DNA from 2 places in the Citricoccus sp. GCM10030269 genome. Region 2 is predicted to be linked to the other one. Evidence: riboswitches for the same ligand, from Rfam matches in the RefSeq annotation. Region 2 holds a riboswitch; the other holds the start of a gene.

Region 1 (15,852 bases), 170 kb from region 2:
TTCCTGATGAAGGGAAGCCGCTTCCGTGACCCTGACAGCTTCCGCTTCTCCCTGCCGGACGGTACTCCGATCAGCCAGATGTGCGGGCTGGGCACCTTCGCCGAGCGCACCGTGGTGGACGTCAACTCTGCGGTCAAGTTGCCGCCGGACGCCCCGCTGGAGACGCTGTGGCTCTTGGGCTGCGGCGTCGGGACCGGATGGGGGTCGGCGGTGTACCTGGCCGGTATCCACCCGGGTGATGTCACGATCGTCATGGGCATCGGTGGTGTCGGCATCAACGCGGTCCAGGGTGCGGTGCACGCCGGGTCCATGTCCGTGATCGCTGTGGATCCGCTGGAGTTCAAACGCGAGAAGGCGAGAGAGATGGGAGCGACGCACGCCTTCGCCGACATCCAGGAGGCCACGGAGTTCGCCCGGTCGATCACCAACGGCCAAGGCGCGGACCAGGCCATCCTGACGCCGGGTGTTCTCGCGGGCGAACACATCGCTCAGGGGTTCGCTGCCATCCGCAAGGCCGGCACCGTCGTGGTCACCGGCATCGCTCCCGCCTCGGAAGAAGTGATCCCCATCCAACCGCTGGAACTCACCCGCTATCAGAAGCGCATCCAGGGCTCCGTCTACGGCGGCAGCAATCCGCAGGCGGACATTCCTCGCCAGTACCGCATGTACTCCGCCGGGCAATTGAAGCTCGACGAGCTCATCTCCCGCACCTACTCGCTGGAGAACATCAACGACGGATATGACGATTTGCTCAACGGCCTCAACATCCGCGGGGGAGTGATCTACTGATGACTGACACCACCGTGACAGCGGGCCACCTGGTCCGCTCAGAGATTTTCTCGGGCGGCGAATGGGTCGACCAGCACGGCACTGACCAGATCGTGGTGACCAGTCCGGTGGACGGCCGCGAGGTGGGGCGCGCCCCGCGGGGCAACCAGGCCGACGTCGACCATGCGGTCTCCGCCGCGCGTCGGGCCTTCGATGCCGGGCCGTGGCCGGAACTGTCACCGGCCGAACGTGGGCAGTGGCTGGACCGGCTGGCGGACGAACTGGAACGGCGTGGGGATGACATCGCCGCGATGATCACCGCGGAGATCGGCCAACCGATCCGCGTCTCCACGCCGTGGGGTGGCAAGAGGCCGATGGCCCATCTGCGCTTCTATGCCCAGGTGGCCCGGGACCTGCAGACCGAGGTGGAACGGCCCAACTCCGCCCGGGAGGGCACCTCCACCATCCGCCGTGAACCTCGCGGCGTCGCCGCCGTGATCGTGCCATGGAACCATCCCTTCGCCTCGACCACGCTCAAGCTCGGACCGGCTCTGGCGGCGGGCTGCACGGTGGTGATCAAACCCGCGGAGGAAACGCCCCTGGACATCTATGTCCTGGCGGAGGCCTGCCGCGAGATCGGGCTGCCCGCCGGCGTGGTGAACATCGTGCCCGGTGGGCGGGAGACAGGGCAGATGCTCGTGGCGCACCCCGGCATCGACAAGGTGGGGTTCACGGGCTCGACGGCGGCCGGGCGGGCCATCGCCGGCGCCTTGGGCGAACGGTTGCTTCCGGTGACCCTGGAGCTCGGTGGGAAATCGCCGGCGGTCATCCTGGAGTCCGCCGACCTCGACGACGTCATGGCGAGCCTGCGGGGCGCCAGCTTCGAGAACAGCGGACAGATCTGTGCCAGCCTGACGCGGATTCTGGTGCCACAGTCCCGGTACGACGAGGTGCGCGATCGGCTCCTGGCCCAGATGCGCAGTCTGGCCGTGGGCGATCCCTGGGATACGGCCACCGATCTCGGCCCGCTGGTCTCGGCCCGCATTCGGGACCGGGTGCTCAGTCTCGTGCGGAATGCCGAGGCGTCCGGCGCCTCGGTGACGCGGACTCATGAGGAGTTGCCCGGGGAAGGCTGCTTCGTCTCTCCCATGCTGGTGGAGAACGCCTCGATGGACAGTGAGATCGCCCAGACCGAGGTCTTCGGTCCCGTGGTCAGCCTTCACGCCTACGCGTCACCGGATGAGGCGATCGAGCTCGCCAACAACTCCAGCTACGGTCTCGCCGCGGCGGTCTATGGAGATCCCGATGAGGCGGAGGCCATGGCGCGCCGGATTCAGGCGGGCACCGTGGGGATCAACGGGTATCGCCCCGACCTCAACCATCCCTACGGGGGCTACAAGCAGTCCGGCATGGGGAGGGAGTTCGCTCCGGAAGCGGTGCAGGCGTACCAGAACACGAAGACCATCTGGCGCTGAGCCGGCCCTCAGCGATGCTGCCGCTGAGACAGATGGGGATTGGCGTAGCGGTACTGCGCGGAGATCCGGGCCGCGGCCTCCTGGAGAACCGGCACGATGGTCTGACGCAGGACCTCCTCGCTGGCGCGGACGGTGGTGGAGGAGACGGAAATGCCGCCGATGGCTACGCCGTCGTGAAGGATCGCCACCGCTGCGGCGACCATGCCCGGATGCAGTTCCTCCTCGGAGATATCGAACCCCTGCTCCCGAATGGTGGCCAGGCGGTCCCGCATGGCCGCGGCCGTGGTGATGGTGTGTGGAGTGTGGACCTCGAACGGGCTGGTGGCCAGAAACTCCTCCAGCGCTTCGGATGACAGGTGTGCCAAGAGGACCTTCCCGGTGGCCGTGGCGTGGGCGGGAAGCCGCGTGCCCACCCGTACTGAATGCGGCATGGGACGGCGGTCTTCCAACCGGGCGACATGCAGGACCTCGTGGCGGTCCAGGGTGCCGACGCTGCAGGTCTCCCCCGTGCGCTCCACGACTTCAGACATGAAGGGATAGGACACCTCGGGCAGCGAGGAGGCGCCGAAATAGCCGACCGAGAGTTCCAGAATCCGGGGAGTGAGGTTCCACAGTCCGTGTGCCTGCTCCGCGTAGCCCAAGTGGGCGAAGGTCAGGAGGATTCTCCGGACCACGGGCCGGGAGAATCCCACCTTGGTGGCGATGTCCGCCACGCTCAGTGCGGAGTTGCGGCCGTCAAAGGCTCGGAGCACCTCAATGCCGCGTTCGATGCTCTGGATGCGGTCCCGGGAACGGGCCTCGTCCGGTTCGTCTTCCATGGTCCTGCTCCCTTCTCGGCTCCTGACCTCAAGTGTACGCAGAGTGGTCACTTGTTTTGTCTGAGCGCTGCCTGGAGCTCCGCCGTGGGATTGGCCGTGACGATGGCCGGGTCGCCGGGTAGACCGTCATGATCGCCCTCACTGCGGGACGGCTGGTCGGTATCCGCGGGACAAGCTGTGGACGCTCTGCGTGCAGGTGATTCGCGGAATGTACAGAAAATCATAGACAAGGCTCTATGACGTGTGTCACGATTTTCAGCATCCACCCAGGTGTGGAGGCGTCAGAGATGATCGTTCGAGCAGAACTCATGAGGCAGGGAGACTGACCATGAACCGCAGGAACAAGCGCCGGGGAGTCTGGGGTTCCGCGACCCTGCTGGCAGCGTCACTCGTGCTGGCCGGCTGTGGTGGTGGGACCGCCGCCGAGGGTGGCGGTGGGACGTCGGAGGGCGGCGTCCCCAGCGTCACGGCCGCCACGATTCCGGTCACGGACGCCGGTCCGATCTTCCTCTCCGAGGACCAGGGCATCTGGGAGGACCACAACCTGGACCTGACCATCGAGACCGCCAATTCCTCGCCGAACATCATCTCCGCCATCATGTCCGGCGACTACCAGATCGGCTACGGCGGCGTGACCTCAGTGTTCCAGGCCGTGGAGAACGGCATCGACCTGCAGATCATCGCCCCCGCCAGTGCCACAGCCGACGACCCGGAGAACGGCATCAACGACATCCTGGTGCTGCCGGACAGCGACTTCCAGACGGCGGCGGATCTCGAGGGCAGGAAGGTCGCGGTCAATGCGCTCGGCGGCTACGCCCAGCTGCTGGCCATGATCGCCATCAAGGAGGAGGGCGGCAACCCGGACAACGTGGAGTGGATTGAACTGCCGGTACCGGACCAGCCGGCGGCGCTGGAGAACGGCAACATCGACGCCTTCGTTGCCGGAGAGCCCTTCGGCACGCTGGGACGCCAGAACGGACTGAAGACGCTGGCCAACCCCCATGCCCTCCTCAGCGACGGCGCCGTGGTGGGCGGGGTCTGGTATGCCAACCGGGCCGAGGTGGAGGCCAACCCGGAGTACTACGAGGACATCGTGGACGCCATCAATGAGACCAATACCTATGCGGGCGAGAACGATGAGGAACTTCGCATGGCCATCGCCGACCTCACCGGCATCGACCAGGACCTGGCCGCCGAGATCCGGCTGGGCTCCTACGGCAAATATGACCTGAGCAAGGAGAACATCCAGCCCCTGGCCGATGCTGCCGTGGAGTTCGGCCTCGTGCAGAATCCGCCGGACCTCGACTCGATGATCTGGAAACCATGACCACTCCGCCACAGGACTCGACGTCACAGGACTCGACGTCACAGGACTCGACGTCACAGGACTCGACGGGCTGGCCGGAACTGCGGAGCAATTTCCCCCTGGACTCCATGCGCTCGCTGGCTCGGCGCGCCGAATGGAAACCCTTGGGTGTGACACCGGATCAGCTGAATCGACCCAAGATCGCCATCGTCAACACCTCCAATGATCTGGCCGCGTGCTTCGCTCACCTGGACGAGATCGTGGTCGCCCTCAAGGACGAGCTGCGGGACCGCGGGATGCTTCCGCTGGAGATCCGCACGACGGCGCCCTCGGATTTCATCACCAGCGTGGGCAAGGCCGGCCGCTATGTGCTTCCGGCCCGGGATCTCATCACCAACGACATTGAGGTCATGGTGGAAGGCGCGCAGTTGGACGGCATGATCTGTCTGAGCTCGTGTGACAAGACCACCCCCGCCCACCTGATGGCGGCCGGGCGACTCAATGTGCCCACGGTGGTGATTCCGTGCGGCTATCAGCATTCGGGGCTGTCCGAGGACGGCAGTGCTGACATCGAGGAGGTCTTCCTGAAGGCCTCGTATCACTCGATTCGTGGCGGAGACCAGGCCGAGATGGAGGCGATGGCGGACACGGCCATCCGCGGTCCGGGCGTCTGTGCCGGTCTGGCCACCGCCAATTCGATGCACATGATCGCCGAGGTGTTGGGGATGGCCGTCGCCGGGGCGGCCCCGGTCCGGGCCGGCCGTGAGCGGATGTGGGACTCCGTCCACCGGTCCGCGGACGCCATGGCCCATGCCGTCCGGCACAACGTCCGTCCCCGGGACATCATCACCAACAACGCCGTCCGAGACGCGGTCATCGTGATGCTCTCCGTCGGGGCCTCGGTGAACACCATCAAGCATCTGCAGGCCGTCGCGGTCGAAGCCGGGCTGGACATCGACGTGTGGGAGACCTTCCGCGCCCTCGGTCGGCAGGTGCCACTGCTGGCGTCGATTCGGCCCAATGGCGCGCATCTGGTCGAAGACCTCGAAGACGCCGGAGGTGCGGCCACCCTTCTCCGGGAGTTGTCCCCGATGCTCTCCGGCGACCGGCCGACGGTGAGCGGGGAGGCCCTGTCCGAACGCATCACGGCCGCCAAGCCCGCCGACGGAACGGTGATCCGGGGTACCGACGATCCATACTCGACGAGGCCCTCGATCGTCGTGTTGCGCGGCAGCCTGGCCGAGACGGGGTCGGTGTCCAAGCGCCCCATTCCCGACCCCGGCCCCTATGCCTTCACGGGGCCGGCGAAGATCTTCCACTCCCGCGAGGAGGGGATCCAGGCGGTCGCCGAGGGCCGAGTCCAGCCCGGTGACGTGGTGGTGCTCCGGGGGCTCGGCTTGGAGGGTGGCCCGGGCATGGGGTTCGTCTCGGGACTGATCTTCGCCCTGGAAGGGGCGGGACTGGCCGGAAAGGTCGGATTCGTCACGGACGGTCAGTACTCCGGACTGGCGAACTCCGGCGTGATGGTGGGTGAGGTCTCTCCGGAGGCGGCCACCGGCGGCGCCATCGGGCTCATCCGGGACGGGGACATCATCGCCATCGACCTGGAGGCCGGAACCCTGGACGCGCTCGTCAACCCGGACGAACTGGCCGCCCGGCCTCCTTTCGAGCAGCCGGATACCCCTGCCGCGGCCGACGACGCCGGCGGGTACCTCGAGCTCTATCGCTCGGCGGTACAGCCGCTGGCCTGCGGCGCCGTGCTGTGCCCCCGGCCGGGAGGGCCGGCGGCCGACTGCGCCGCGGACCAGCCCGCGAGTGCCGGCTGGTCCGCGGCGGAAGGGTCAGGACATACCGGCTAGCGGGAGCTCTCCCACGACGCGTCGAACCGTCCCGTCCTCAACGGCAGGATCGTGACCAGGGCGAGCACGCCCAGGGCCAGTACGTAGAGGGAGATCGGCCACGAGGCCCCGAAGGCCGCATACAGGCTCGTCGCGATCAATGGTGCGAAGCCGCCGCCCACGATGGAACCGATCTGATAGGCCGTCGACGCACCCGAGTACCGCAGGTTCGCCGGGAACAATTCGGCGACCAGGGCGGCCTGAGGGCCGGCCATGAGTGACTGCGCGAGCAGGACGATGGCGAACCCCAGCAGGATGAGCACGGGTTGTGCTGTGTCGACGAGCCAGAAGAGCGGAAAAGCTCCGACGACGACCAGCGCCGCACCGATCACGAACACCGGCTTCTGCTGGAAACGGTCGGCCAAGAGGGCGCCGAGGATGACAGTGACGAGATGGATGACGGCACCACCGACGATCAGCCAGAGCATGGTCGGTTGCGGCAGTCCGAGGGCCTCCGTGCCGTAAGCGAGCATGTACACCGAGTAGAGGTAGCCGATGGCCGGGGAGGCCGCCGAGGCCAGGCCGGCCAAGAGCGTGCTGCCACCGTGGTGCCGCAAGAGCTCTCCGAGCGGGAACCGCTGGACCTCCTCCTGTTCCTGGGTCCGCTGGAACACCGGGGAATCCTCGACCCTGAACCGCAGATACAGCGCCATGATGATCAGCAGGGCCGAGAGCAGGAACGGCACTCGCCAGCCCCAGTCCTGGAAGGCCTCGGGCGCGAGGGTGGCGGTGACCGTGATGAAGACCAGATTGGAGACGATGATGCCGACCGGCAGGCCCATCTGCGGGAAGGCCCCGAACAGGGCCCGGCGATTCCGCGGAGCGTACTCCACGGCCATCAGCACGGCGCCACCCCATTCGCCGCCCACACCCAGTCCCTGGATGAAGCGGAGGGTCACCAACAGGATCGGCGCCCAGATCCCGATGGTGGCGAAGTTGGGCAGCAGACCGATGCCGACGGTGGCCCCGCCCATGACGAGCATGGTGATCAGCAGCATCTTCTTGCGGCCGATCTGATCGCCGAAATGGCCGGCCAGGAGGCCACCGATGGGGCGGGCGATGAACCCGACGGCGAAAGTGGCGAAGGCCGAGAGCGTGCCCGTGATGGGATCCTCGCTCGGAAAGAATTGGGGCCCGAAGATCAGAGCGGCCGCCGAGCCGTAGATGAAGAAGTCGTACCACTCGATGGCGGTTCCCGCGAAGCTGGCGCCGAGAACTCGGCGCTGGTCAGCGGGCGTGGGGGCCGGCGCGCCGGCATGCTGCGACGGGCGACTGGCGTCGTCGGTGGTGAGCGTGGAATTCGAGGACAAGGAACGTGGCCTTTCTGGAGAGGGTCACGGTGCGAGCAATGGGACGTGGATCACTCTCCCCATCGTGATTCGGATTGTCAACAATTTTGGTGGCAATCGCGTGGCGGATTGTCTACGCTGAGGTCATGAGTGAGCACCCAGTCCCTTCGGCGCGCGCCCGGGAACTCGTCCGGGGCGCCTACGATCTGCACATTCACGTGGCACCGGACGTCATGAAACGTCGCATCAACGACCTGGACCTGGCGGCGCGCTTCCGTGAGCTCGGTCTGGCCGGTTTCGTCATCAAGTCCCACTACGTGCCCACCGCCGAGCGGGCCGAGCAGGTGCGCACGATGTATCCGGACGTCGATGCCATCGGGGCGATCACCCTCAACGCCTCCGTGGGTGGGATGAATCCCGTGGCCGTGGAGATCGCCGGTCGCGGCGGGGCGAAAGTCGTCTGGTTCCCCACCGTGGACTCGGACAATCAACGCTCCTGCCTGGCCGAGGAGCCCGAGGGGGCCATGCCGCCGATGTGGGCCCGTCTGCAGCAGGACCTCGAGGACGCCGGCATGAAGGCCGATGCGGTGGAGGTGCTCAACCCGGACGGCACCCCGACCACCCAGACCGCTCAGGTGCTGCAGGTCATGGCCCAGCACTCCATGGTGCTGGCCACCGGGCACCTGCACACCGACGAGTCCTCGGCCCTGGTACCGGCAGCACAGGCCGCCGGTGTGGAGAAGATCATCGTCACCCACCCGGAGTTCACATCCCAGCGGATGGGGCTGGACTCTCAACGCCGGCTCGCTGAGCAGGGGGTGTTCCTCGAACGCTGCCTGACCACCCCGCTCACGGGAAAGGTGTCCTGGGAGACGTGGCACGCCAACATCCGCGGCGCCGGGGTGGAGCACTCGGTCGTCTCCACCGACCTGGGTCAGCCCTTCAACCCACCCGTCGAGGACGGGCTGGCCATCGTGGCCGACATCATGCTCGATGAGGGGTATTCCGAGTCCGAGATCAAGCTGATGATCGTCCACAACTCCCGGTATCTGGCCGGGGCCTCACCGTTGCCGGACGCCCCGGCACACCTGCGCTGAGCAGAGCCATCATCCCGAAAGGACCTGACATGACTGAAGTTCCCACCGCTGACCGATCCGCCGGCCGCCTGCTGGTCGTGGGCGCGCACTCCGCTGATTTCGTCTGGCGCGCCGCCGGTGCCGTCGCCTCCTTCGTCAAGGCCGGCGGTGAAGCCAAGGTGGTGGCCCTGACCTACGGTGAGCGCGGCGAGTCCGGCGTGCTCTGGCAGGAGGAGGGGCAGACCGAGGAGAACGTCAAGAAGATCCGCCATGGCGAGGCGGAGCGCGCCTCGCAGCACCTGGGGGCGTCCTTCGAAGCGTTTGATCTGGGCGATTACCCGTTGGTCAACGACCAGTCGGACATCGAGCGGCTGGCCGAGCTGATGCGGGACTTCGCCCCGACCGTGGTGCTGACCCACCCGGACAAGGACCCGTTCAACCCCGACCACCCGGTGGCCTACGAGATGGTACAGAAGGCCCGGCTGATGACCTCGGGCGCCGGCGTGGAATCCGGCTTCAAGACCGCCCCACCGAGCGAGTTCCTCGTGTTCGAGCCGCACCAGCCCGAGCTGTGCGGGTTCGTGCCCTCGGTCTTCGTGGACATCACCGAGGTGTTCGAGCAGAAGAAGGCCGCGATGGCCGAGATGAAGGCGCAGGTCTACCTGCAGTCCTACTACGCCGAGCGCGCCGAACACCGCGGAAACCACGCGCGCAAGGTCACCGGCAACAAGGAGATCCGCCAGGCCGAGGCCTTCATGCGTCTGGTCCCGAACGTGGTGTCCAGCCTGTGAGTGGGGACGCGAAGGACCTCTCCGAGGCCGAACTGATCGAGCGCTTCGCCGCCCTGCCGGTGGCCAACGTCGGCGACGCCATGGAACGCCTCCAGGTGCTCGACGGCGCCATCCAGTCCGTCTGGCCGTCCGCGGGCGCCCGGATGGCCGGCCGGGCGGTACCGGTGACGGTGGCCGGGGGAGACAACAAGGGGATCCATGAGGTCATCCCGACCCTGCAGCCCGGCGACGTTCTCGTGGTCAACGGTCAGGCCGCCACCCACCGTGCGCTGATCGGTGAGCTGATCGCGGGGCGGGCCATGGCCCAGGGCTGCGTCGGTTTCGTGCTGGACGCCATGGTCCGCGACGCCGTGGACCTGGAGCAGATGCGCTTTCCGGTCTTCGCCCGGGGCACGACGCCGGCCGGCCCCTACCGTAACGGTCCGTTCCGGACCGGGGCCGCGGCCGCCGTCGGGAATGTGGTGGTCCAGCCGGGAGATCTGGTGGTGGGAGATGACGACGGCGTCGCCATCGTCCCGCGGGATCAGGCCGCCGAGGTGCTGGTCAAGGCCGAGGCCAAGCACGCCAGCGAGACCCAGCAGCGGGCCGAGATTGGCTTCTGAGCCCCTGATCTGACCGCCTGCTTGAACGAAGTAGCACGATGTGTCGAATCTGGGCTACAGAATCGACACATCGTGCTACTTCGATTTCGGGGTCAGGGGTTGTTCAGGAGTCCAGGCCGGTGTCCACGGGCTTGTTCTCCTGAGCCTGGGCCGCGTTCTGGCGCTCCTTGGACTCGGCCTCGTGCGGGTTGGCCACCTTGTCGCCGTCCTCGACCACCGGAGTGCCGTGGGTGTGGAACGTGGAGATGGTCTTCATGCCCCAGGCCTGGCCCTTGGCGCGCTCGGCCTGCGTCCAGCCGATCGGCTTCCAGTCCGGAGCCAGGATCAGGCGCGAACCCTGGTTGGCCAGCTCGATGCGGTTGCCGCCCGGCTCCCAGACGTACAGGAAGAAGCCCTGCTGAATGGCGTGCTTGTACGGCCCGTACTCGATGTAGATGCCGTTCTCCAGGAAGATGTCCGCGGCCTTGAGGATGTCCTCGCGGGTGTCCGCAGCGAAGGCGATGTGGTGCAGGCGCCCCGGGGTGCCGGTCCAGTCGTCCGAGTAGACCAGATCGTAGGACTTCTGGCCGAAGGTGAACCAGTGGCCGCCGACCTCGCCGTCGTCGAGCTGGATGTACTCGGTGGTGTAGCCGCCCAAGACCTTCTCGGTGAAGTCGCAGACCCCGGCCATGTCCGCCGTCAGGTAGTTGACGTGGTCCAGTCGGCGGGCGTTGGCGCCGAATCCGGGGAACTTGGAGGCCTGGTTCTTCAGCGCGGGGCGATCCTCGTCAGTGGCCTCGTACCACTCCGTGTCGTAGAAGACCTCCATGAGGTGCTGATCCGGGTCGGTGAAGCGGAAGGTCCGTCCGCGGCCCTGTTCGCCGTCCACCCAGCCCTCGCCCTGACCGGCGGCCTGCACGCGCTCGACGACGCGGTCGAGAGCCTCGGGGCTGTGCGCACGCCAGCCCACCCGGCCGACGCCGGCGTGCTCCTTGGCGGTGAGCTTGATGGAGTACGGCTCGTAGTCGTCCCACGTGTGCAGGTAGACGGACTCGTTGCCGTTCTCCGTGGTGCGGCCCACCTCACGCATGGCCAGCAGATCCCGGAAGAACCACAGGGATTCCTCGAACTTCGGGGTGTACAGCTCCACGGTGGACAGGTGGGCGATGTCGCGGATGCGTTCGGTCATGCTGGCCCTCTCAAATACGGAGTTCTCGGAACTTGGAACAATATTGTCAACAAAATCATAGACAGTCTGGGGCGGGTTGGCTACGGTCATAGGCATTCGACCGTGGCGTGATCCACGCCACTGAATGGTCACTCAGTCGCCAGAGAGTCTTCGAGGGAAACACGATGAAACGTCAGCTGCTGCAGCTGCTGTCCACAGCCGCCGTCTCCAGCCTGGCCCTGTCCGCCTGTGGCTCCGGGTCACCGTCCGGCACCCAGGACTCTGCCGAGGCCGGGGGAGCGGGAGGCGAGTCTGGTGGCGAACTGACCGAGGTCACCGTCGGCCTGGTACCGCTGGCGGCGTCCATCGCTGTGGAGTACGGCATCGAGGAGGGCATCTTCGAGAAGCACGGACTCGATGTCGAGATCGCGCTCGCCAACGCGGGGGCTGCCATGCTGCCCGCGGTGTCCAACGGCCAGATGGACGTCGGGGTCGGCAATCCACTGTCCGTTCTCACGGCGGCGGATCAGGGCCTGGATATGCGGATCGTCGCGGGATACTGCAACTCGGCGGACGACGGCGAGGACACCTCCGGAGTGGTGACCCGCAAGGACAGCGGGATCGAGGACTACGGTGACCTGGCCGGAAAGACGACCTCCATCAACGCACTGCGCACTCTCGGAGATCTCACGCTCATGGATCTGGCTGAACAGGGCGGTGCTGACCCGGCGGCGGTCAAGTTCGCCGAAATGCCGTTCCAGGACATGCCGGCTCAGCTCGACCAGGGGAACACGGACGCCATCTGGATCCCGGAACCGTTCCTGACCACGGCCCTGGACAATCCGGACAATGAGCTCCTCGGCTACTCGTTCCGCGACTCCATTGAGGGCATGCCCACCATGGTCACTTTCACCTCCGGCACCTTCGCCGAGGAGAACCCCGAAACCGTGGAGAAGTTCCAGGCGGCCATCACGGAGGCGCTCGCCGCCACGGAAGAGAACACCGATGACGCCAAGAAGCTGCTTCCGGAGTTCCTGAGCCTGCCCGAAGAGGTCGCCACGAGCCTCAAGCTGGACGACCTCGGCGGCGAGATCCGCGAGGAACAGCTCCAGGCGATGGGTGAACTCGCCGTGAAGTACGACTTCATCGACCGGGAGCCCGATTTGGAGGCCATGATCGTCGACTAGTCTTCGGGTCCGTCGACGGCGGATATGGAAGAATCAGGGTCTGTTCGAGACGCCACCTGGGGCAGCAGGTGCGTGCGGGGTCGCAGAGACCGCCAGCCGCCGCGTCCGGACAGCAGTGAGTGCTAATACAGCCGGCGCCGTCTCCTCGGGAAGGCGTGCGGCGAACCACCACCCCAAGGACCCCACGTGACCCAGACTGACCCTGCCCCCGCCCGCTTCGCCCCCACCGGCACCGGCCTATACGCCGTCTTCACGGCGATCATGGCCGTGGTGCTCATCCTGTCCAATCTCGGTGCCACCAAGGGCGTGACCTTCGGCCCGATCGTGACCGACGGCGGATTCTTCCTCTTCCCGCTCGCGTACATCGTCGGTGACGTGGTGTCCGAAGTCTACGGATTCCGCGCGTCCCGGCGGGCGATCGTGACCACCTTCGCCCTCTCCGTCTTCGCCGCGTTGTGCTACTGGATCGTCATCGCGCTGCCCGGCGCCGAGTGGTACGCGGGGCAGGACGCGCTGGTCCGCACCCTGGCGCCGGTGCCGCTGATCGTCCTCGGGTCCCTGCTCGGCTTCCTCATCGGCCAGCTGGCGAACTCCTGGCTCATGGTCCGGCTCAAGCGCCGCTCCGGGGAGCGCCTGCTCTTCGGCCGGCTCGCGGTCTCCACTCTGCTCGGCGAGTTCCTCGACACCCTGGTGTTCTGTTCCATCGCCGCCGGCGTCATCGGCATCACGGACGTCCCCACCTTCCTCAACTACGTGGTGGTCGGCTTCGTGTTCAAGTCCGTGGTCGAAATCGTGCTGTCTCCGGTGACCATGTGGGTCATCGGCCGGGTCAAGAAGGCCGAACCCGCGTACGCCGGCTGACCTGCGCGTGGCCGAGTCTCGGATTCGGCAACAGCGTCGTCATGGCGGGTCACATTCTGGCGCCGGGCGACGCCATCCGCGCTCGAGGTCCATTCGAGCGCGCGAAACGGCGAAAGATGACGACCGTGCTGGACGGTGCCCAGAGCCGTCCCTAACGTTCTGTGAAGAATCACGAGCTCCGGTGTGAAGCCCTGGCTGACCGGACGGCAACCCTCTCGCTGTAGTGGGGTGCTCCAGGTGATGATTCGGCCCCCGGCGACCGCCGAGGGGCAAGTACGGCACCACCGAGGACGCGTGTACTGGGCCGGTCGGCTCTGAACAGCTGTGCACACCGTCGTTCTCCGGCGCAGTCTTGCGGTGGGCCATGACGGAAAGGCCTCGCCATGACCGCCCTCGCCACCGGATTCCTGACCGCCGACCGGTTCGCCAACCTCCGCGAAGGGCTCGCCCCGATCTTCGCCTCCATCGCCGACAGCGCCGCCACGCGAGAGGCTGAGCGGAGCATTGATCGCGACGTCGTCCGGCGCCTCGCCGAGGCCGGTTTCACTTCGCTGCGGGTCCCGGTCGACTACGGCGGATCCGGACTCGACTTCGCCCAATCCGCCGAGCTGATCATCGAGCTGGCAGCCTCCGATTCGAACCTGACCCAGGCGCTGCGGGCCCACCTGGTCAACCAGGAGAACATTCTCGGGCATCCAGACCCGGCGTTCCGCGAGCGGTGGCTGCGCCGCATCGGCGGCGGGGCCGTCGTCGGGAATGCCATCACAGAGGTGAACAATGCCATCGGTGAGGGGACCACCCGCCTCGTCCAGGACGTCGAGGGAACCTGGCGACTCAACGGCCGGAAGCACTACTCCACCGGGACGCTGTACGCCGACTGGATCATCGTGGCCGCCGTGGATGCCCACGGCGAGGAGATCGCCGCCGTGGTGCCCGCGGACGCGCCGGGAGTCACGGCGCTGGACGACTGGGACGGTTTCGGTCAGCAGCTGACCGCGTCCGGGACCACGATCTTCGAGAACACCCCCGTGGCCGCCGAGGAGGTCTACGTCGGCGGCCTCGACGACGGAACGCGAGTGGCCACGGGGCAGGCCACCTGGCAATTCATTCACTTGGCGACGCTAGCCGGCATCGCGCAGGCCGCCGTGCGAGATGTGAGTGAGTACGTCCAGGGGCGACGGCGTTCCTTCAGTCATGGGGCGGCCGAACTGCCCCGGGATGACGCCCAAGTCCTGCAGATCGTCGGGGAGATCTCCTCCGCCGCGTTCGCCGCTCGGGCCGCCGTCGACTCCGTCGTCACCGCCCTGGGCGGTCTGTTGGAACGCGAGGCGGCCGGCGAACAGCTGCCGGAGGACGACGTCAACGCGGTGTACGTCCGCGTCTACCAGGCCCAACAGGTGGTGGCGGAGAACGTGCTGGCCGCGACCACCCGGCTATTCGAGGTCGGCGGCGCCTCCGCGGTGAGCCGCTCCCGAGCGCTGGACCGTCATTGGCGCAATGCCCGCGTTCTGGCCAGCCACAATCCCTTGATCTACCGAGCCCGGATTATCGGCGATTGGGAGGTCAACGGGATTCCGCCCGCCCGGTCCTACCGCATCGGCTCCGCCCCCTCTGGCGCAAAGTGACCGTGCCCCCACCAGAGTGACGTGGTCTTGTCACTCTGCGCCTCGAACCACCCGAACCACCCGGACCACCCGAACCACCTGGACCACCCGGACCAACCGAGCATCCCTTCACCCGAGACCTACCCACTCCTCAGGAGAATCCCATGAGCACCCAGCACGCCCGCCGGACCCCGCTGCACTTCAATGCCTTCGTCATGAACACCACCAGCCACATCCACCACGGCCAATGGCGCCGACCGGACGCTGGACAGACGGAGTTCACTGACCTCAACACCTGGGTCGACCTGGCCAGAACGCTGGAGGCGGCCAAGTTCGATGCGATGTTCTTCGCCGACGTGGTGGGCCTTTACGGCGATGCCGACGCCGACTACTCCGTGTATGTGAACGAGGGGCTGCAGATTCCCTCCAACGACCCCACCGTGCTGCTCGGGGCGCTGTCCGTGGTGACGGAGCACCTGGGTCTGGCCACCACCTCGAATGTGTTCCAGTCCCATCCGTTTCAGTTCGCCCGCCAGATCTCGACCTTGGACCACCTCTCTCACGGGCGAATCGCGTGGAACATTGTGACCGGGACGCAGGACAACGGCTCCCGGAACTTCGGCCTGCCCCGGCTGACCGACCACACGGAGCGCTATGCCTGGGCGGACGAGTACGTGGACGTGGCCTACAAGCTGTGGGAGGGATCCTGGGATGAGGGAGCGGTGCTCAAGGATCGCGCCGGCTCGCGTTATTCCGATCCCGCCCGGGTGCACAAGATCCGTCACGAGGGTCCGCGCTACTCCGTGGAAGGACCCCACCTGCCGCCGCCGTCCCCTCAGCGCACGCCGGTGTTGTTCCAGGCCGGGTCCTCGGCCTCCGGACGCGACTTCGCCGCCCGCAACGCGGAGGCGGTCTTCCTCACCGCCGCAGACCCGGGCATCGCCCGTCAGCAGATCGACGACACCCGACGCCGTGCTGTCGAGGCCGGTAGGGCCCCAGAGGACATCAAGTTCTTCCAAGGGCTGAGCTT
Region 2 (15,852 bases):
AGGGCCGAGCCCAGATCTCGGCCCAGGGAGGTGGCGCCCGAGAATTGGCAGGGGCCGGCCCAGCCGAGGGCGCACGCCCAGAGGCCCACGAAGAACAGGCCTGCAGCCCACGGGGGAACCGCGCCCACGATGTACTCGGGGATGGCCACCAACGGGAGGCCGGCACCCGGCACCACGAGTGCTGAGGCGACTCCGATGAGCACGCCCAGCAGGATCAGCGGGATGCCGAGGACCGCCGCCCGGTACAGCCCCTTCTGGCCGTCCTCGGGAGTCCGGGCGGACATCGACATCTGGAAAGCGGCCTGGGCCAGGGGCACATTGATGATGAACGTGCCGAACCAAGCCACGATCAGTGACAGTCCGGCCTCGGACAGGTCGAACATCTCCGGCCGCTCACCGGCGTAGGCCACGAGTCCGTCCGCACCTCCGAAGCCGGGACTGCTGACCACGGTCCAGACGCCGACCAGGAACATCAGGCCGATCATGATGACGTTCATCGTCTGGCTGAACCCGACCGAGCGCATCCCGCCGCCGGACAGGAACGCCAGCAGGACCAGCGCGGTGGCGGCCACGGAGAGTGGGAGGGACAGATCCGTCACCACGTGCAGAGCCGAGGCGAAGGCGATCGTGGTGGCCACGGAGTACATGGGGAAGGTCAGTCCGGTGATGACCGAGCCGATGCCTTTGGCCCCGCGACCGAACCGATCGCCGATGATTCCCGTCACTGTGACCACGAGTTTCTCTCGCAACGGTTTCACGAGCAGCAGCGCGATGAGGATGATCTGCACCGTCTCGGCGACGCCGTACCAGACGGCGGAGATGCCGGTCCGGTAGCTCAGCTCCACGATGGCGATGTAGGAGGAGCCGGAGAACAGCCCTGTGATGCAGAACGCGACGGTCCAGGGTCCGAAGGAGCGGCCGCCGACGAAGAATCCGCCCTTGCCCGTCTCCTTGCGCCTGACCATGATCCGCCCACCGACGACGAGCCAGACCGTATAGGCCAGCGCCAGTCCGATCGTCCAGAGACCGGCGGCCGTCATGAGCGGACCTCGGAGGCGTTCTCGAGGGTGAACACCGGCTCCGGGGCGTCAACGGGCGTGTGCTGGGACTCGTAGCCGAGCGCGGCGTTGCAGGCGGCCTCGGCGTCGTGTTCCACGGTTCGTTCGGCGAAAGACCAGGCCACGGTCAGACCCGCGTGGGCGTCGCGCAGCAGGTTCACGGCGGGGCAGGAGTGCTCGACGGCGGCCGCGAACTTCCGCAGGACGGTCTCGTCCCGCTCGGGTGTGCCCACGCTCAGTTGCAGCCGGTAACGGTGGAAGTACGGCTGGACATCGGCGGTGCCGGCCAACCCGCGCCGGTCCTGGCGCGCATACGAGTAGGTGTTGAGCCCGGTCAGTTCCATGCCGCGGCGGGCGGCGACCTGATCCACCGTCACGGTGATACAGGCATCGATCGCCCCGGCCAAATACTCCATGGGGGTGGGGCCCTCATTGCGACCCCCCACGGACTCCGGTTCATCGACCACGAAGCTGAAGTCCCGGATGGCCACTCGGGTCTGTTGCCGGCCGGTCCATGTCCCTGCGGCCCGGAGGGTTTTCGACTCGGATTCGAGGGGAGTCTCGCTGAATCGTGGGTTCACGGTCGCCATCTTAGGCCCAGCGCTTGTTCGCCCATTTCTCGACAACACCGAGAAGAGCGTCAGTGGCTTTGCCGATGACGGCCAGCAGAATGATCGCCAGGATCAGCCGGTCCGTCCGTCCGTTGTTCTGCGAATCGGTGAGCAGGAAGCCCAGACCCATCGAGGACGCGATGAGTTCCGCGGCCACCACGAAGAGCCAGGCTTGGGCCAGTGCCAGCCGCAGGCCCGAAAAGACGGAGGGAACCACTGCCGGCAATTGCACCGTCCGCAGCAGACGCAGTCCGTGGTATCCGAAGGCGCGGCCCGCCTCGACCAAGTGCGGGTCCACGTGGCGCAGTGCGGCATACAGATTCGTGAAGAGGGGGAAGAACGCCCCGATGGCGATCAGCGTGATCTTGGAGTCCTCCCCGATCTTCATCCACAGGATCAACAGCGGAACCCACGCCAGGGACGGCACGGCGCGGACGGCGCCGAGCAACGGGGAGAGCAGGGCGTCCGCCCACGTGGACAGTCCCAAGAGCGAGCCGGCCAGCAGGCCCAGGACTCCTCCGATGATGAAGCCGAGCACCACGCGCTGCACGGAGATGGCGATGTGGTGCCACAACGACCCGTCGGCGGCCAAGTCGATCCCGGCGCGCAGCACGGCCTCCGGAGGGGGCAGCTGCACCGGGGAGAACAGGCCGGCCGCCGTGGCCGCCCACCAGGCCACCACCAGCAGGACCGGAACCACCAGCCCGACGACGGCGCGGCCGGTTCCCGTGGTCAGCACACCTGTGGTTCTGTTGGTTCCATTCGCCCCTCGGCGGGGACCGAGGGGAGCCCCGACCGGTTTGCCGTCGCTTGTCGGCTCCCGGGGCGGTCGGCGGGCGGTGTCCATCCACTCGGCGGTGCTCACTGCGTGGCTTCCTCGGCGAAGGAGGGCTCCAGCAGCTCGTCGAGGGCCGTGTCCACGTTCTCCTGGCTGGCCACGTCACCGGTCTCCACGAGGATCGGGCCGACGCGTTCCAGCACGTCCAGCTGTTCCTGACCCGGGACGGGGTTCACGTCGAGGTTGGAGCGCTCCTCGATGACCGTGGTGGCGACCTCCTCGTCCAGGCCGGCGACGTCGGCCAGGATCGCAGCAGTCTCCTCCGGATGCTCCAGTGCCCACGCACGAGCCCGTTCATAGACGTCCACGACCGTCTGGGCGAGCTCGGGGGACTCTTCGAGGAACGACTCTGTGGCGTTGAGGAATCCGTAGGTGTTGAAGTCCACGTTGCGGTAGAACAACTCGGCCCCGTCGGCCTCGGCGCCGGCCATGATGGGGTCCAGCCCGGCCCAGGCATCCACCGAGCCGTTGTTCAGCGCGGCGTTGCCGTCGGCGTGCTGAATGTTCTGGATCGTGACCTCCGAGGGGTCGACGCCGGCCTCATCCAGGCTCTGGATCAGGAAGAAGTAGGGATCGGTGCCCTTGGTGGCGGCCACGGACTTGCCCACCAGGTCGCTGACCTCGGTGATGTCGGAGTCCGGTCCCGTCACCAGGGCGGACCACTCGGGCTGGGAGTAGAGGCCGATCGTCTTGATGGGCGTGCCGTTGGCTCGTGCCAGCAGCGCGGCAGAACCGGCGGTTGAACCCACATCGACGGCTTCCGCACGCAGGGCCTCGTTGGCCTTGTTCGAGCCGGCGGACTGGAGCCAATTGACGGTGATGCCCTCGTCGGCGAGTTCCTCCTCGAGCCAGCCCTGGTCCTTGATGACCAGCGACAGAGGGTTGTAGGTGGCGAAGTCGATGTTCAGCTCATCGGTGGAGCCGCCGTTGCCCTCGGCGTTGGCCCCCTCAGCGGAGTCTTCGCCGGGCACGCAACCCGTGAGGGCGAGGGCGGTCGCGGCCAGGGCGGCAGCGGTGAGAGTCAGACGTGAACGCATGGGGATGCCTTTCAGTGAGGTGCAGGAGGTGCAGGAGGTGCAGGAGTGCAGTGAGGTGCGAAGAGGTGCAGTGCCGGTATGACGTCTGTACCGGTATGGCCTCAGTGCCGGTGAGCGTCGACGCCGAGGCCGGCCAGCAACTCGGACCGCAACTCGGCGAGCTCTGCCGAACCTCGGTCGCGCGGCCGATGGCCAGGGACGGTCAGGAGGGTGCGGGCCGTGGCCCCTGGGAGGGCTGTCGGGTCCGGATCCCGTCCCAGGAGCAGGATTCGGTCGGCCAGCTGGAGTGCCTCGTCCACATCGTGGGTGACCAACAGGACGGTGGTGGCGGTCTTGGCGTGGATGTCCAGGAGCAAGTCCTGCATCTTCAGCCGGGTCAAGGCGTCCAACGCCCCGAAGGGCTCGTCCAAGAGCAGCACCCCTGGCCGGCGAGCCAGGGCGCGGGCCAGTGACGTGCGCTGAGCCATGCCACCAGAGATGGCGCGTGGGCGGTGGTCGGCGTGGGCGGCCAAACCGACCAGATCGAGCAACTGGTCCACCCGCTCACGGCCCTCTGATCGTCCGGTGCCGTGCGGAAGCCCGAGCGCCACGTTCTGATGGAGGGTGCGCCAGGGCATCAGGCGTGGTTCCTGGAAACCCACAGCGGTGCGCGCATCGTAGGGACGCACGGGGGAGTCGCCGATGATGAGGTCCCCGGAGTGGCCCTGATCCAAGCCGCCGGCGACCCGCAGCAAAGTGGATTTGCCACACCCTGACGCCCCGATGATGGCCAGGACCTCGCCCGGTGACACCGTCAGGTCGATATCCCGCAGAACCGCCCGCTCGCCCTCGGCGGTCGGGAAAGACCGGCCCACGGAATGGAACGCGAGCGAAAGGCTCTGGCCGGTGCCCGCGGACGCAGTCCGCGCCTTCGCATGACTCGACTCGGCCAGGGCAGTCAACAGCATCACTCTCCATCGGTTCTGGCATGAGCACCGTGACCCGGCGATAAACCGGTGGGTTGCTGCGGCGTCTTCGAGCCAGATCTCTCGGCCGCTCTGGATGGTTGGTGGGTCAAGTGAACCAGGAGGCGAGGGGAGGGAGTAATGAAATGTCACCTTTCGTCACATGCGGACCCCTGGGCGTACCCCCGAGGTCTCACGCGTGCTCGGCGGGGACCGACGCGTCGAACTGTGACGCTCGAGTGGCCTGTACAGGGTCCGAACTGGTCTCATAGAGTCACATAAACCATCCAGAGCGGCCGAGAGATCTGGCTCAGCGACGCCGCAGCAACCCGCCCATCAGGGGTCCGGGTGCTACCGCCAGGACCGATGGAGTTGTTTCGATGCATCTTGGGTCTGCGACCGCCCCCTATCCCGCCCTCACTGCCCGCTTCCTGCCCGTCTTCGAGGAGGTCGCTCGAGGTGAGGCTGCCCGGGAAGCCGGGCGGCACCTGCCGTTCGCGGCTCTGGATCTCTTGCGGGACCAGGGGCTGGGAGCGCTCTCCGTGCCCCAGGACGCCGGAGGCCTGGGCGCCGGCCAGCAAGACGCCTATCGGCTGCTGATGGACCTGGCCGCGGTGGACGCCAACACCGCCCACTTGGTCCGCAGTCACCTCAGCTTCGTGGAGCACGTGCTGGCTCAATCGGATGAGGGCCGGCGAGAGCGGTGGCTGCAGCGCGTGGTGAACGGCGAGTTCGCCGGCAGCGCCCTGTCCGAGCACCGGGGGAGCGGCCTGGGCGAGGTGGGCACGACCGTGAGTCAGGATGCCGCCGGGAGTCTGATCATTCGGGGCACCAAGTACTACACCACCGGCTCCATCTTCGCCACGTGGACCCTGGCCACCGTCCGACTCGACGCCAGCGTCCAGGCCGGGATCCGGCGTCGGGTCCTGCCGACCGGCGAGCAGAAGCGGGACGGAACCGCGCTCGCCGTCGTCAGGGTCCGTCAGCCCCGCGCCACCGTCAAGGACGACTGGGACGGCTTCGGCCAGCGGCTCACCGGCACCGGGACCATGGAGTTCTCCGGGGCCGGTGTGGAGGAGCTGCTGGCCATGCCGCCGCCCGGGGGCCCGGTTCCCCTGCACCACGAGAACACCCTGATGGCCCTGCTCGCCGGGATCGGCCGTGCGGCTCTGCGCGATGGGGTGGAGCAGACGCGCAACCGGCGCCGCTCCGCCAATACCGGCGGGGGGCTGACGCCGCGCGACGACGACCAGCTCCTGGGCATCATCGGCGAGCTCTCAGCCCAACAGGCCACGGCTGAGGAGCTGGTGCGCGCCGCCGGCCGGGAACTGGACGCGGCACTGGCGGGCGACGACGGCCAGGAGGATCCACACGGCTCGGACGCGATGCAGCGGGCGGCACTGGCGGCCCACCGGGCGCACGTGATGGTGCCCAAGCTCGTGCTGGACACCTGTACCCGGATCTTCGACACGCTGGGAGCCTCCGCCACCAGTACCGAGCTGCAACTGGACCGGCACTGGCGGAATGCCCGGACCATCGCCAGTCATGACCCGGCGGCCTTCATGGCCCGCATGGTCGGCGACTGGGAGGTCAACGGCACCCAGCCGGTCCCGTATCTGGCGACCGGGCGAGTCTGAGCCGGGCCGCGACCCAACAAACGACCAACACATGACTGAACAGCCAAGAGACCAAACGACCATCACGAAGAGAAGGACCACGATGTCTGAACCGTCAACCGAACCGAACAACTCGCCCGGGCCCTCGCCGGAGGCGCTGCCCGAGGGCGTGCCCACCACGGCCGCCGGCCGGCGCGAGATCCTGTTCAACGCCTTCGACATGAACTGCGTGGCACACCAGTCCCCGGGCCTGTGGCGCCATCCCGAGGATCATGCCCGTGACTACAACACCCTGCACTACTGGATGAATCTCGCCCAGACGCTCGAGAAGGGTCTGTTCGACGGGCTCTTCATCGCCGATGTGCTCGGTCCGTACGACGTTTTCGGTGCTTCCGACGAGGCCACTCTCAAGGCCGGAACCCAGGTCCCCGTCAATGACCCCATCCTGGTGATTCCGCCGATGGCCGCCGTCACCGAGAACCTCACCTTCGGTGTCACCGCCGGCACCGCCTACGAACATCCTTATCCGTTCGCCCGCCGGCTGGCGACGCTCGATCATCTGACCGAAGGGCGTGTGGGCTGGAACGTCGTCACCGGCTATCTGCCGTCGGCCGCCGTCAACATGGGCCAACAGGATCAGATGGAGCACGATCAGCGGTACGACCATGCCGATGAGTATCTCGACGTGGTGTACAAGCTGCTGGAGGGTTCTTGGGAGGATGACGCGGTGGTCAACGACCCGGAGTCCGGCGTGTTCGTGGACCCGGACAAGGTGCACCGCATCCAGCATGAGGGCCAGTACTTCACGACGCCGGGCATCGCCTTCACGGAACCGAGTCCCCAGCGCACTCCGGTCATTTATCAGGCCGGGGCCTCCACTCGGGGCCGGGCCTTCGCCGGCAAGCATGCCGAGGCGGTGTTCATCAACTCCCCCACAGACGACCAGATCTCTGGAACGGCGGCCAAGATTCGTCAGTCGGCCGTGGAAGCGGGTCGAGATCCGTACGACATCCGCATCATGTCCATGCAGACGATCGTCACCGGGGCCACCGACGAGGAGGCTCAGGCGAAATACCAGGAACTGCTGAAGTACGTCGACGTCGAGGGCGGCCTGGTCCTGATGAGCGGCTGGATGGGACTCAATCTGGCCGAATTCGACCTCGATGAGCCGATCGGCGATGTGCAGTCCAACGCCATTCAGTCCGCGGTGGAGACCTTCAAGAAGGCCTCCGGTGACGATGGCGAGGAGTGGACCGTCCGCCGGCTTGCGGAATGGGTCGGCGTCGGGGGCTTCGGCCCGGTCATCATCGGGTCCGGTGAGACGGTGGCCCGGGAACTGGTGCGCATCCAGGACGAGACCGATGTGGACGGCTTCAATCTCGCGTACCACATCACTCCGGGAACCTTTGAGGACATCGTCGAGTATGTGGTTCCGGAACTGCAGAAGCTGGGCCGCTACAAGACCGAGTACACCTCCGGGACCATGCGGAACAAGCTCTTCGGCCGCGGCGACCACTTGCCGCGGAACCACTACGGAGCGTCCTTCGCCCTGAGAAACCGTGCTCTGGCGTGAGGTCGGCAGGACACGAGACCTGATTCGGTCGTGACACACGGAAACCCCGGCCCTTTGTGGGGGCCGGGGTTTCCGTGGTGTTCGGGGATAAAAGGGCTGCGCCGCGGCAGTCCTCAGGGACGGTCCGGGCTGCCACCCTCAGTGCCGCCGGACGGGCCGGACGGGGAGGAACCGGAGGTCGAAGCACCGCTGGTCGAGGGGCTCGGCGAGGCGCTGGAGCCGGTGGAAGAGCCGCCCTCGTCTGAGGAGTGCTTGCCGCTGGTGGACTTCTCTGCGGCGGAGGAGGCTTTGTCGGAGAGGTCCTGTGCCGCCGCCGCGCCCTTTTCGGCACCGGTGTGAGCGGCTGAGTTGAACTTTTCGGACAGGCCCGGTGCCCGGTCCTTCATCGCGTTGGAGGCCTTGTCGGCAAAGCCGGTGGCCTTCTCGGCGACGACGGGAGCCTGGTCCTTCACCGCGGAGGTCGCCTTCTGCACCTGCTCTTGCGTCTTCGGATCGTTCCAGAAGCTCTGGGCGTTCTTGGCGAACTTGTCGAGATTCTGCCGGCCTTCGCGGCTGCCCAGCAGGTACCCGATAGCCGCACCAACGCCCAAGGTGATCAGTCGCTTCATCATCTCTCCTTCGTGGCGGGATCCGCCGGTTGGGTGATGTCCCAAGTCTTACCGTGATGGTGCGGCCGGTCAATTGCTCCCAGCCGATGCACAGGCAGGGCATCGGCCTACCGGTGTTTCAGCACGTGACAGTCGTCGACAGAGTCCCTCACGAATTTGTCGGCGCCGGGTCCAGGGCCATGATGACGGACTTGGTGCGAGTGTATGCGTCGAGCTGTTCCGGACCGTTCTCGCGTCCCCAGCCGGAGGACTTGACGCCGCCGAACGGCATGGACGGATCCAGCAGACCCCAGCCGTTGACCCAGACGATGCCCGCCTCCAGGGCGTCCGACACCCGGTGGGCCCGGGAGATGTTGCTGGTCTGCACGCCCGAGGCCAGACCGTAGTCGGTGCTGTTGGCCAACTCGATCGCCTCCTGCTCGCTGTCGAACGCCTGCACCGTCAGCACCGGGCCGAAAACCTCTTGCTGGACCACATCGGCGGAATTGTCGACGTCGGCCAGGATGGTCGGCCGATAGAAGTAACCGCCGTTGAGGTCGGCTGGCTCGCCGCCGGTCACCACGCGTGCACCGGCGTCCCGCGCCTGCTCGACCGCCTGCACCACCTTGTCGTACTGCTGGCGAGTGGCAAGGGGCCCGATCACCGTGGCAGGGTCGCGGGGATCGCCGAAGGGCACGTGGGGCAGCGCCCCGGCGAGTGCTTCCAGGACCTGTTCGTAGACACTGCGCTCGACCAGTAACCGGGGTCCGCCCATGCAGAACTGACCGGTATTGAACACGAACGCGGAGATGACCGTCTCCACGGCCTTCTCCAGGTCGGCGTCGGCGAAAACGATGTTCGCCGCATTGCCACCCAGCTCGGCCGTGATCGGCCGCAGGGCCTGGCCGGCCACGGCCGCCACGTGGGCGCCAGTCTGGGTGGACCCGGTGAACGCCACCTTGTTGACCTTCGGGTGTCCGGTCAGGTGATCGCCGAGGTCGCCTCCGTAACCGGTGACCACGTTGTAGACCCCGTCCGGCACCCCGGCCTCCGTGAGCAGGCGGGCCATCAACAAGGCCGTGAGCGGTGTGTCCTCGGCTGGCTTGTGGACCACCGTGTTGCCGGCGGCTAGAGCGACCGCGATCTTGGAGGTCGAGAGGATCAGCGGGAAATTGAACGGAGTGATGGTCGCGACCACACCCAACGGTTCACGTTGGGTGTAGGCGTGAGCGGGCAACGGTGTACGCCGCACGGCACCGTCGAGATGCTGGGCCAACGAGGCAGCGTACTCGTAGGTGTCCGCGGCGGTGTTGACGTCCACGGCGCCGGCCAGACTGATCGGCTTGCCGACGTCGCGACTCTCCACTTCGGCGATCTCGTCGGCGCGCTCGCGAATCAGCTCGGCCGCACGGATCAGCACCCGGGACCGTTCCCGGCCGGAGAGTTTCGACCAGACGCCGCTGCGGAACGTCTGGTGGGCGGCCTCGACGGCGGCATCAAGGTCCGCGGTGGTCCCGGCAGGAGTGGTGGCGAGGTGCTGTCCCGTCGCCGGATCCAGGATCTGAATGGTCGCGTCACCGCTGCTCGGGGCATCCGTGCCGTTGATGTAGTGCTGGGCGTTGAGGAGGTAGTCGGGAAGCATGTATCCGGTCATGGGTGTCACGTTAGTCCGGTCCGGGCGCTGGTGAGCAGGACTCGTGCGCACCAACTGTTCAGCCCGTTCCCGAGGGCACGTACCGTGGGCACATGGGCCACACCAACGATCCGGCGACCATCCGTCGACTGCTGTCCGACCGTGGCGCCCGCTGGGCCGTCGTCGGGCTCACGCCCAACCCGCATCGCGCCGCCGTCGGCGTATCGAAATTCCTGCGGGACGAGCTGCGGATGCAGATCATTCCGGTCAACCTCGGGGCACAGGACGTCCACGGCGAGCAGGGCTACCGCAGACTGGCAGACATTCCGGGCCCGATCGACGTGGTCGACTGCTTCGTGAACTCGCAGAAGGTCGGCACGATCGTGGACCAGGCCATCGACGTCGGAGCGAAAGCCGTCTGGATGCAACTCGGGGTGATCGACGAGGCCGCGGCCCAACGCGCCGCCGAGGCCGGACTCGACGTCGTCATGGACACCTGCCCGGCGATCGAGGCTCGAAGGCGCACGGAGTCGTTAGGCTGAGCCCATGATCCTTATCGTCGTGAAACAGCAGGTCAAGCCCGAGTACGCCGACCGATTCATGGACATGGTGCGCCCCTTCAGCGAGGCCACCCGCGCGGAGGAGGGCAACCTCTTCTTCGAATGGTCCCGCAGCGTCGAGGACCCCCACCAGTTCGTGCTCGTGGAGGGATTCAAGGACGACGCCGCCGAGGCCCACGTGAACAGCGACCACTTCGCCGCCGGCCTGGAAGCCATGCGCGAAGCGCTGGTCTCCACCCCGAAGATCATCAGCCGTCAGGTCGAGGGCGAAGGCTGGGACGAGATGGGTGAGTTGAAGATCGACTGACCTAGGCGCTCTTCGTCAGCACCGTCAGCACCGTCAGCGCTGACAGCACCGTCAGCGCTGACAGCACCGTCAGTGCTGTCACGCGCCGCCGGCGTCCCCGCTGCCGAAGACCTGCCGGTGGTGTTCGCGGATCAGGTCCGTCTCGGCCGGCTCGGGCCGGTCCTGACCGTTCATCAGCCGGTGCCACCACGGGTAGTACGCCGGCAGCTGGGACGCCTGCGTGATCCGATCGCGGGCGTCCTCGGGCAACTCCAACTCGGCAGCGTCGAGGTCCTCCTGCAAGTGCTCGAAACGGCGGGCGGCGATCACGGTGCCGTCGATCCCGGGCCGGTGCAGGATCCAGGAGATCACCACTTGCGGGATCGTCCAGCCCAGATCGCGGGCGATTTCGTCGAAGAGATCGATCAAGTCATAGGCCCGGTCCCAGTCGGTCACGTGAGGTTCGGGCCAGCCGGTGCCCTGGCGGGTGTCCGATGGCGTGTCCTGGCCGCGACGCACCTTGCCGTTGAGCAGACCCTCTCCCAAGGGGCTCCAACCGAAGGTCGCCAGACCCAGGTCGCGCGCAGCGGGGATGATCTCGTACTCGATCTCCCGCGCCTCCGGCGTGTAGTAGGCCTGGTGCGCCACCGGCGGTTCCAGTCCGGACAGCCGGGCCTCATAGACCGTTTTCGCCAGTTGCCAGCCGGAGTAGTTCGACACACCCCAGTAGCGGACCTTGCCCTCCCGAATCAGCGCGTTGACCGTCTCGATGGTCTCCCGGAGCGGTGTTTGGCCGTCCCACTGGTGCAGGTACAACAGGTCCAGGTGGTCCGTGCGCAGCCTGGCGAGACTGTCCTCAACGGCGCGAGTCAGGTGGTACCTGCTGGCACCGGCATCGTTGGGGCCCTCGCCCACGGCGGTGCGGGCCTTGGACGTGAGCACGATGTCATCGCGCCGGGAGCCCAACGCCTCGCCCAGCACCCGCTCGGCATCGCCGGCAGAGTAGAGGTTTGCGGTGTCGAAGAAGTTCACGCCTCGATCGAGGGCCTCATCGATCTGACGCCGGGCATCCTCCACGCCCAGTCCGGCGATCTTCTCGAAGCCGCCGCCGGAACCGAACGGGATGGTGCCGATGGCGATCCGGGAGACGTAGAGCCCCGAGTCGCCGAGTCGGATGTAGTCCATGGCTGAATCTCCTCACCGTGGGGGCTGGTCCGCGAACACCCTACGCACGCCAGCTCGACTCACGGAAGACGTCCGCAACCGGACCAGGGCAATCGAAGACAGCCGGAGCGGTCCGAAGACAGCCGAAGAATCAGGCCGACACTCAGCCGAAGAACCTCGGCATCGTCGCGGCCCAGCCCTCGCGGAGCTCATCGATCGGCAGACTGAACTGGCCCTGCACCTCGAGTGCACCGGAGGCCGCATCCACCACGCCGATGCGCGCCACGGGGAAGCGGCGAGCCGTGGTCATGTCCTTGAAGCGGACCTCCTCGGTGCGCGGCACGGCGACGACGGCGCGGGCCTGCGACTCGGAGAACAGGGCGGTGAAGGCATCCACGCCGTCACGACTGATGATCTCGTCGAGGCTGACCCGGGCGCCGACGCCGAAGCGCAGCACCATCTCGGCCAGGGTGGCCGCGAGGCCCCCTTCGGAGAGATCGTGTGCGGCGTCGATCATCCCGTCTCGTGAGGCGTTGATGAGCAGTTCGCCGAGCAGCTTCTCCGCCGCCAGATCAACTCGTGGCGGGATCCCGCCGAGGTGACCGCGCAGGTTCGCGAACTCGGAGCCGTCCAGCTCGTCGCGAGTGGTGCCCATCAGGTACACGGCCTGACCGTCGGCGTCCGCGTGGAATCCGGATGGGGTGCGGCGGCCGACGTCGTCGAACCTGCCCAGGGTGGCGACGACCGGCGTCGGGTGAATGGCGTCGCTGCCGGTCTGGTTGTACAGCGAGACGTTGCCGCCGGTGACGGGGATGCCCAACTCGAGGCAGGCGTCCGAGAGGCCTCGGATCCCCTCGGCCAGTTGCCACATGACCTCCGGATCCTCGGGTGAACCGTAGTTCAGGCAGTCCGAGACGGCCATCGGGACGGCGCCCGAGGTCGCGACGTTGCGGTAGGACTCGGCCAACGCCAGTTGCGCGCCCGCGTAGGGGTCCAGGTAGGCGTAGCGCCCATTGGCGTCCGTGGCCACGCCCACGCCCAGGCCAGTCTGCTCGTCCACCCGGACCACGCCGGCGTCGTCCGGGGCGGCCAGAGCGGTGTTGCCGCCCACGTACCGGTCGTACTGGTTGGTGATCCAGGACTTGTCACACAGATTCGGGCCGGCCATCAGTTCCAGCACGGCGGAGCGCAATTCCTCGCCCGCCGCCGGCAGGTCGGCTCCGGCGGCGGAGTCCCGGAAGCGGTCGGCCTGCAGGGCGTCCTGTCCGGCGGGGCGGTGGAAGGGGCGGTCATAGACGGGGCCTTCGTGGGCGACCGTCTTCGGGTCGACGTCCACGATGGTCTCGCCGTTCCAGGTGATCACCAGGCGGTCGGTGTCGGTGACCTCGCCGAGCCACGAGTACTCGACGCCCCACTTGGCCATCACGGCCTCGAACGCCTCGACATGGTCCGGAGTCACCACGGCCATCATCCGCTCTTGGGACTCGGACATCAGGATCTCGCCGGGCGTCAACGTGGGGTCGCGCAGCAGCACATCCGTCAGCTCCACCTGCATGCCACCCTCGCCGTTGGAGGCGAGCTCAGAGGTGGCACAGGAGATGCCGGCGGCGCCGAGGTCCTGGATGCCTTCCACCAGCGAGGCCTTGAACAGCTCGAGGCAGCACTCGATGAGGACCTTCTCCGCGAAGGGATCGCCGACCTGCACGGCGGGGCGCTTGGAGGGTTTGGTGGAGTCGAAGGATTCGGAGGCGAGCACGGAGGCTCCGCCGATGCCGTCCCCGCCGGTGCGGGCGCCGAACAGGACGACCTTGTTACCCACGCCGGAGGCATTGGCCAGACGCAGATCCTCGTGGCGCAGGACTCCGACGGCGAGGGCGTTGACCAGGGGGTTGCCCTGATACACCGGATCGAACACAGTCTCACCGCCGATGTTCGGCAGGCCCAGTGAGTTGCCGTAGCCACCGATGCCGGCGACCACACCGTGCACCACACGCTGGGAGTCCTCGTGGTCGATCGCCCCGAAGCGCAGGGGATCCATGACCGCCACGGGGCGGGCGCCCATCGAGATGATGTCCCGGACGATGCCTCCGATGCCTGTGGCCGCGCCCTGATAGGGCTCCACGAAGGAGGGGGAGTTGTGCGACTCGATCTTGAAGGTCACGGCCCAGCCGTCACCGAGGTCGGTCACGCCGGCGTTCTCGCCGATGCCCACCAGCATGTCCTTCTTCATGTCCTCGGTCAGCTTGTCACCGAACTGGCGCAAGTGGACCTTGGTCGACTTGTAGGAGCAGTGCTCGGACCACATCACCGAGTACATGGCCAGCTCGGCCGCAGTGGGCCGGCGGCCGAGGATCGTGACGATCTGCTCGAACTCATGGGCTTTGAGGCCCAGCTCGGCCCAGGGCAGTTCGGTGTCCGGCGTGTCGGCGGCCTGCTCAACGGTGTCGATGTTGAACTGGCGGGTCTCAGTGCTCAAGGCGTCTCTCCGGAGGTCTTCGTGCTGGTTCCACCGGCGACGGTGGCCAGGACCGAGGTGAACAGGCCCAGGCCGTCAGTGCCCAGGCGCATTCCCTCCTCGGCATCGGGCCCGAAACCGGGTTCCACCGCGTGCTCGGGATGTGGCATCAAGCCCACCACGTTTCCGGCGGCGTTGGCGATGCCGGCGATGTCTCGCCGGGATCCGTTGGGGTTCTCGCCGACGTAGCGGAACACCACCTGGCCCTCGCCTTCGAGGCGGTCCAGCGTCTGCTCATCGGCCACGTACTGGCCGTCCTGGTTCTTCAGCGGCACGACGATCTCCTCACCCCGAGAGAACTGGCCCGTCCAGGCGGTCTCGGCGTTCTCCACCCGCAGCACCTGGTCCTTGCACAGGAAGTTCAGGTTCTCGTTCTTGATCATCGAGCCGGGCAGGAGGTGGGACTCGGTCAGGACCTGGAAGCCGTTGCAGATGCCCAGCACGGGCAGGCCCCGCGGTGTGCCGGCGTCGGAACCGGTGGTGGAGCCGGCGGCGGAGATGATGGCCTCCATCAGCGGGGCGAACCGCGCAATGGCCCCGGCGCGCAGGTAGTCGCCGTACGAGAAGCCTCCGGGGATGATGACGGCATCGAGTGAGGCCAGGGCCGCGCCGCCGTCGGGCTCGGCGTGCCAGAGGTGGACCGGCTCGCCGCCGGCCAACCGGACCGCGCGGGCCGCGTCCCGGTCATCGAGCGTGCCCGGGAAGGTCACGACGCCGATGCGCGCGCCGCTGAGGACGGGTCCGTTCGTGGAGACATCGCCGATCAAGGGAAGTGCTGAGGTCTGGGTGGTCATCAAGCGTTCTGGCCTTCGGGCTGGGTGCCGGGCTGGGCGCCGGGCTGAGAGTCTGCGTCGGTGAGCGCTTGGACGCTGACGACGTCCTCGATCACGGGGTTGGACAGCAGCTGCTCGGCGGCTTCGCGGGCTTGGCGCAGCACCTCCGGCGTGATCTCGCCGTCCACGGTGAGTTCGAAACGCCGGCCCTGCCGGACGGAGGCGAAACTCGTGAAGCCCAGACGCGGCAGGGCGCCGGCGATGGCTTTGCCCTGTGGGTCAAGGATCTCTGGTTTGGGCATGACATCGACGACGATCGTGGGCATGGAGGACTCCCGGTGGTCTGCGTGAGGGCTTGAGCCAGTCTAGCCGTGCCTGCACCCGCTCCGCCGCCTACGCTGAAACCGTGAACCATGACCCGGGTCAAGCGCCCCAGCAACCTCCGCACTCCACACACTCCACGTCGGCCCCTGAGGCGACGCGGTGCCCCTGCGGTGGCGGGGACGTCTACGGTGCCTGCTGCGGTCGCTGGCATCAGCGGTTCGCCGCCGAGGGGGCGCTGGCCGCTCCGACGGCCGAGGCGCTGATGCGCTCGCGCTATTCGGCCTTCGCCCTGGCCTCCACGGGCCAGCTGGCCGGGGCCGAGGATTACCTGTT

What was found. Region 2 has a riboswitch for S-adenosylmethionine ahead of ACFQQD_RS05275 (ABC transporter ATP-binding protein). Riboswitches for the same ligand answer to the same signal wherever they lie in the genome.
Region 1: another riboswitch for S-adenosylmethionine. It lies ahead of ACFQQD_RS06095 (acyl-CoA dehydrogenase family protein); the one in region 2 lies ahead of ACFQQD_RS05275 (ABC transporter ATP-binding protein).

Annotation. Positions count from the first base shown of each region.
Region 1 covers NZ_JBHTCV010000002.1:640,481-656,332, forward strand. Annotated here, with positions in the region: gene ACFQQD_RS06035 (NDMA-dependent alcohol dehydrogenase) at 1-789, shown strand, start outside; gene ACFQQD_RS06040 (aldehyde dehydrogenase family protein) at 789-2,243, shown strand; gene ACFQQD_RS06045 (IclR family transcriptional regulator C-terminal domain-containing protein) at 2,252-3,061, opposite strand; gene ACFQQD_RS06050 (ABC transporter substrate-binding protein) at 3,390-4,388, shown strand; gene ACFQQD_RS06055 (dihydroxy-acid dehydratase) at 4,385-6,226, shown strand; gene ACFQQD_RS06060 (MFS transporter) at 6,223-7,575, opposite strand; gene ACFQQD_RS06065 (DUF6282 family protein) at 7,701-8,651, shown strand; gene ACFQQD_RS06070 (PIG-L deacetylase family protein) at 8,681-9,421, shown strand; gene ACFQQD_RS06075 (RraA family protein) at 9,418-10,023, shown strand; gene ACFQQD_RS06080 (VOC family protein) at 10,127-11,191, opposite strand; gene ACFQQD_RS06085 (ABC transporter substrate-binding protein) at 11,356-12,357, shown strand; gene ACFQQD_RS06090 (queuosine precursor transporter) at 12,544-13,218, shown strand; SAM riboswitch class IV at 13,386-13,500, shown strand; gene ACFQQD_RS06095 (acyl-CoA dehydrogenase family protein) at 13,602-14,843, shown strand; gene ACFQQD_RS06100 (LLM class flavin-dependent oxidoreductase) at 14,987-15,852, shown strand, end outside.
Region 2 covers NZ_JBHTCV010000002.1:471,423-487,274, forward strand. Annotated here, with positions in the region: gene ACFQQD_RS05255 (sodium:solute symporter) at 1-1,040, opposite strand, end outside; gene ACFQQD_RS05260 (OsmC family protein) at 1,037-1,639, opposite strand; gene ACFQQD_RS05265 (ABC transporter permease) at 1,650-2,516, opposite strand; gene ACFQQD_RS05270 (aliphatic sulfonate ABC transporter substrate-binding protein) at 2,531-3,544, opposite strand; gene ACFQQD_RS05275 (ABC transporter ATP-binding protein) at 3,646-4,491, opposite strand; SAM riboswitch class I at 4,495-4,592, opposite strand; SAM riboswitch class I at 4,769-4,861, shown strand; gene ACFQQD_RS05280 (acyl-CoA dehydrogenase family protein) at 4,869-6,125, shown strand; gene ACFQQD_RS05285 (LLM class flavin-dependent oxidoreductase) at 6,208-7,677, shown strand; gene ACFQQD_RS05290 (YtxH domain-containing protein) at 7,791-8,288, opposite strand; gene ACFQQD_RS05295 (aldehyde dehydrogenase family protein) at 8,434-9,918, opposite strand; gene ACFQQD_RS05300 (CoA-binding protein) at 10,011-10,439, shown strand; gene ACFQQD_RS05305 (putative quinol monooxygenase) at 10,444-10,764, shown strand; gene ACFQQD_RS05310 (aldo/keto reductase) at 10,843-11,928, opposite strand; gene purL (phosphoribosylformylglycinamidine synthase subunit PurL) at 12,071-14,383, opposite strand; gene purQ (phosphoribosylformylglycinamidine synthase subunit PurQ) at 14,380-15,216, opposite strand; gene purS (phosphoribosylformylglycinamidine synthase subunit PurS) at 15,216-15,521, opposite strand; gene ACFQQD_RS05330 (YchJ family protein) at 15,602-15,852, shown strand, end outside.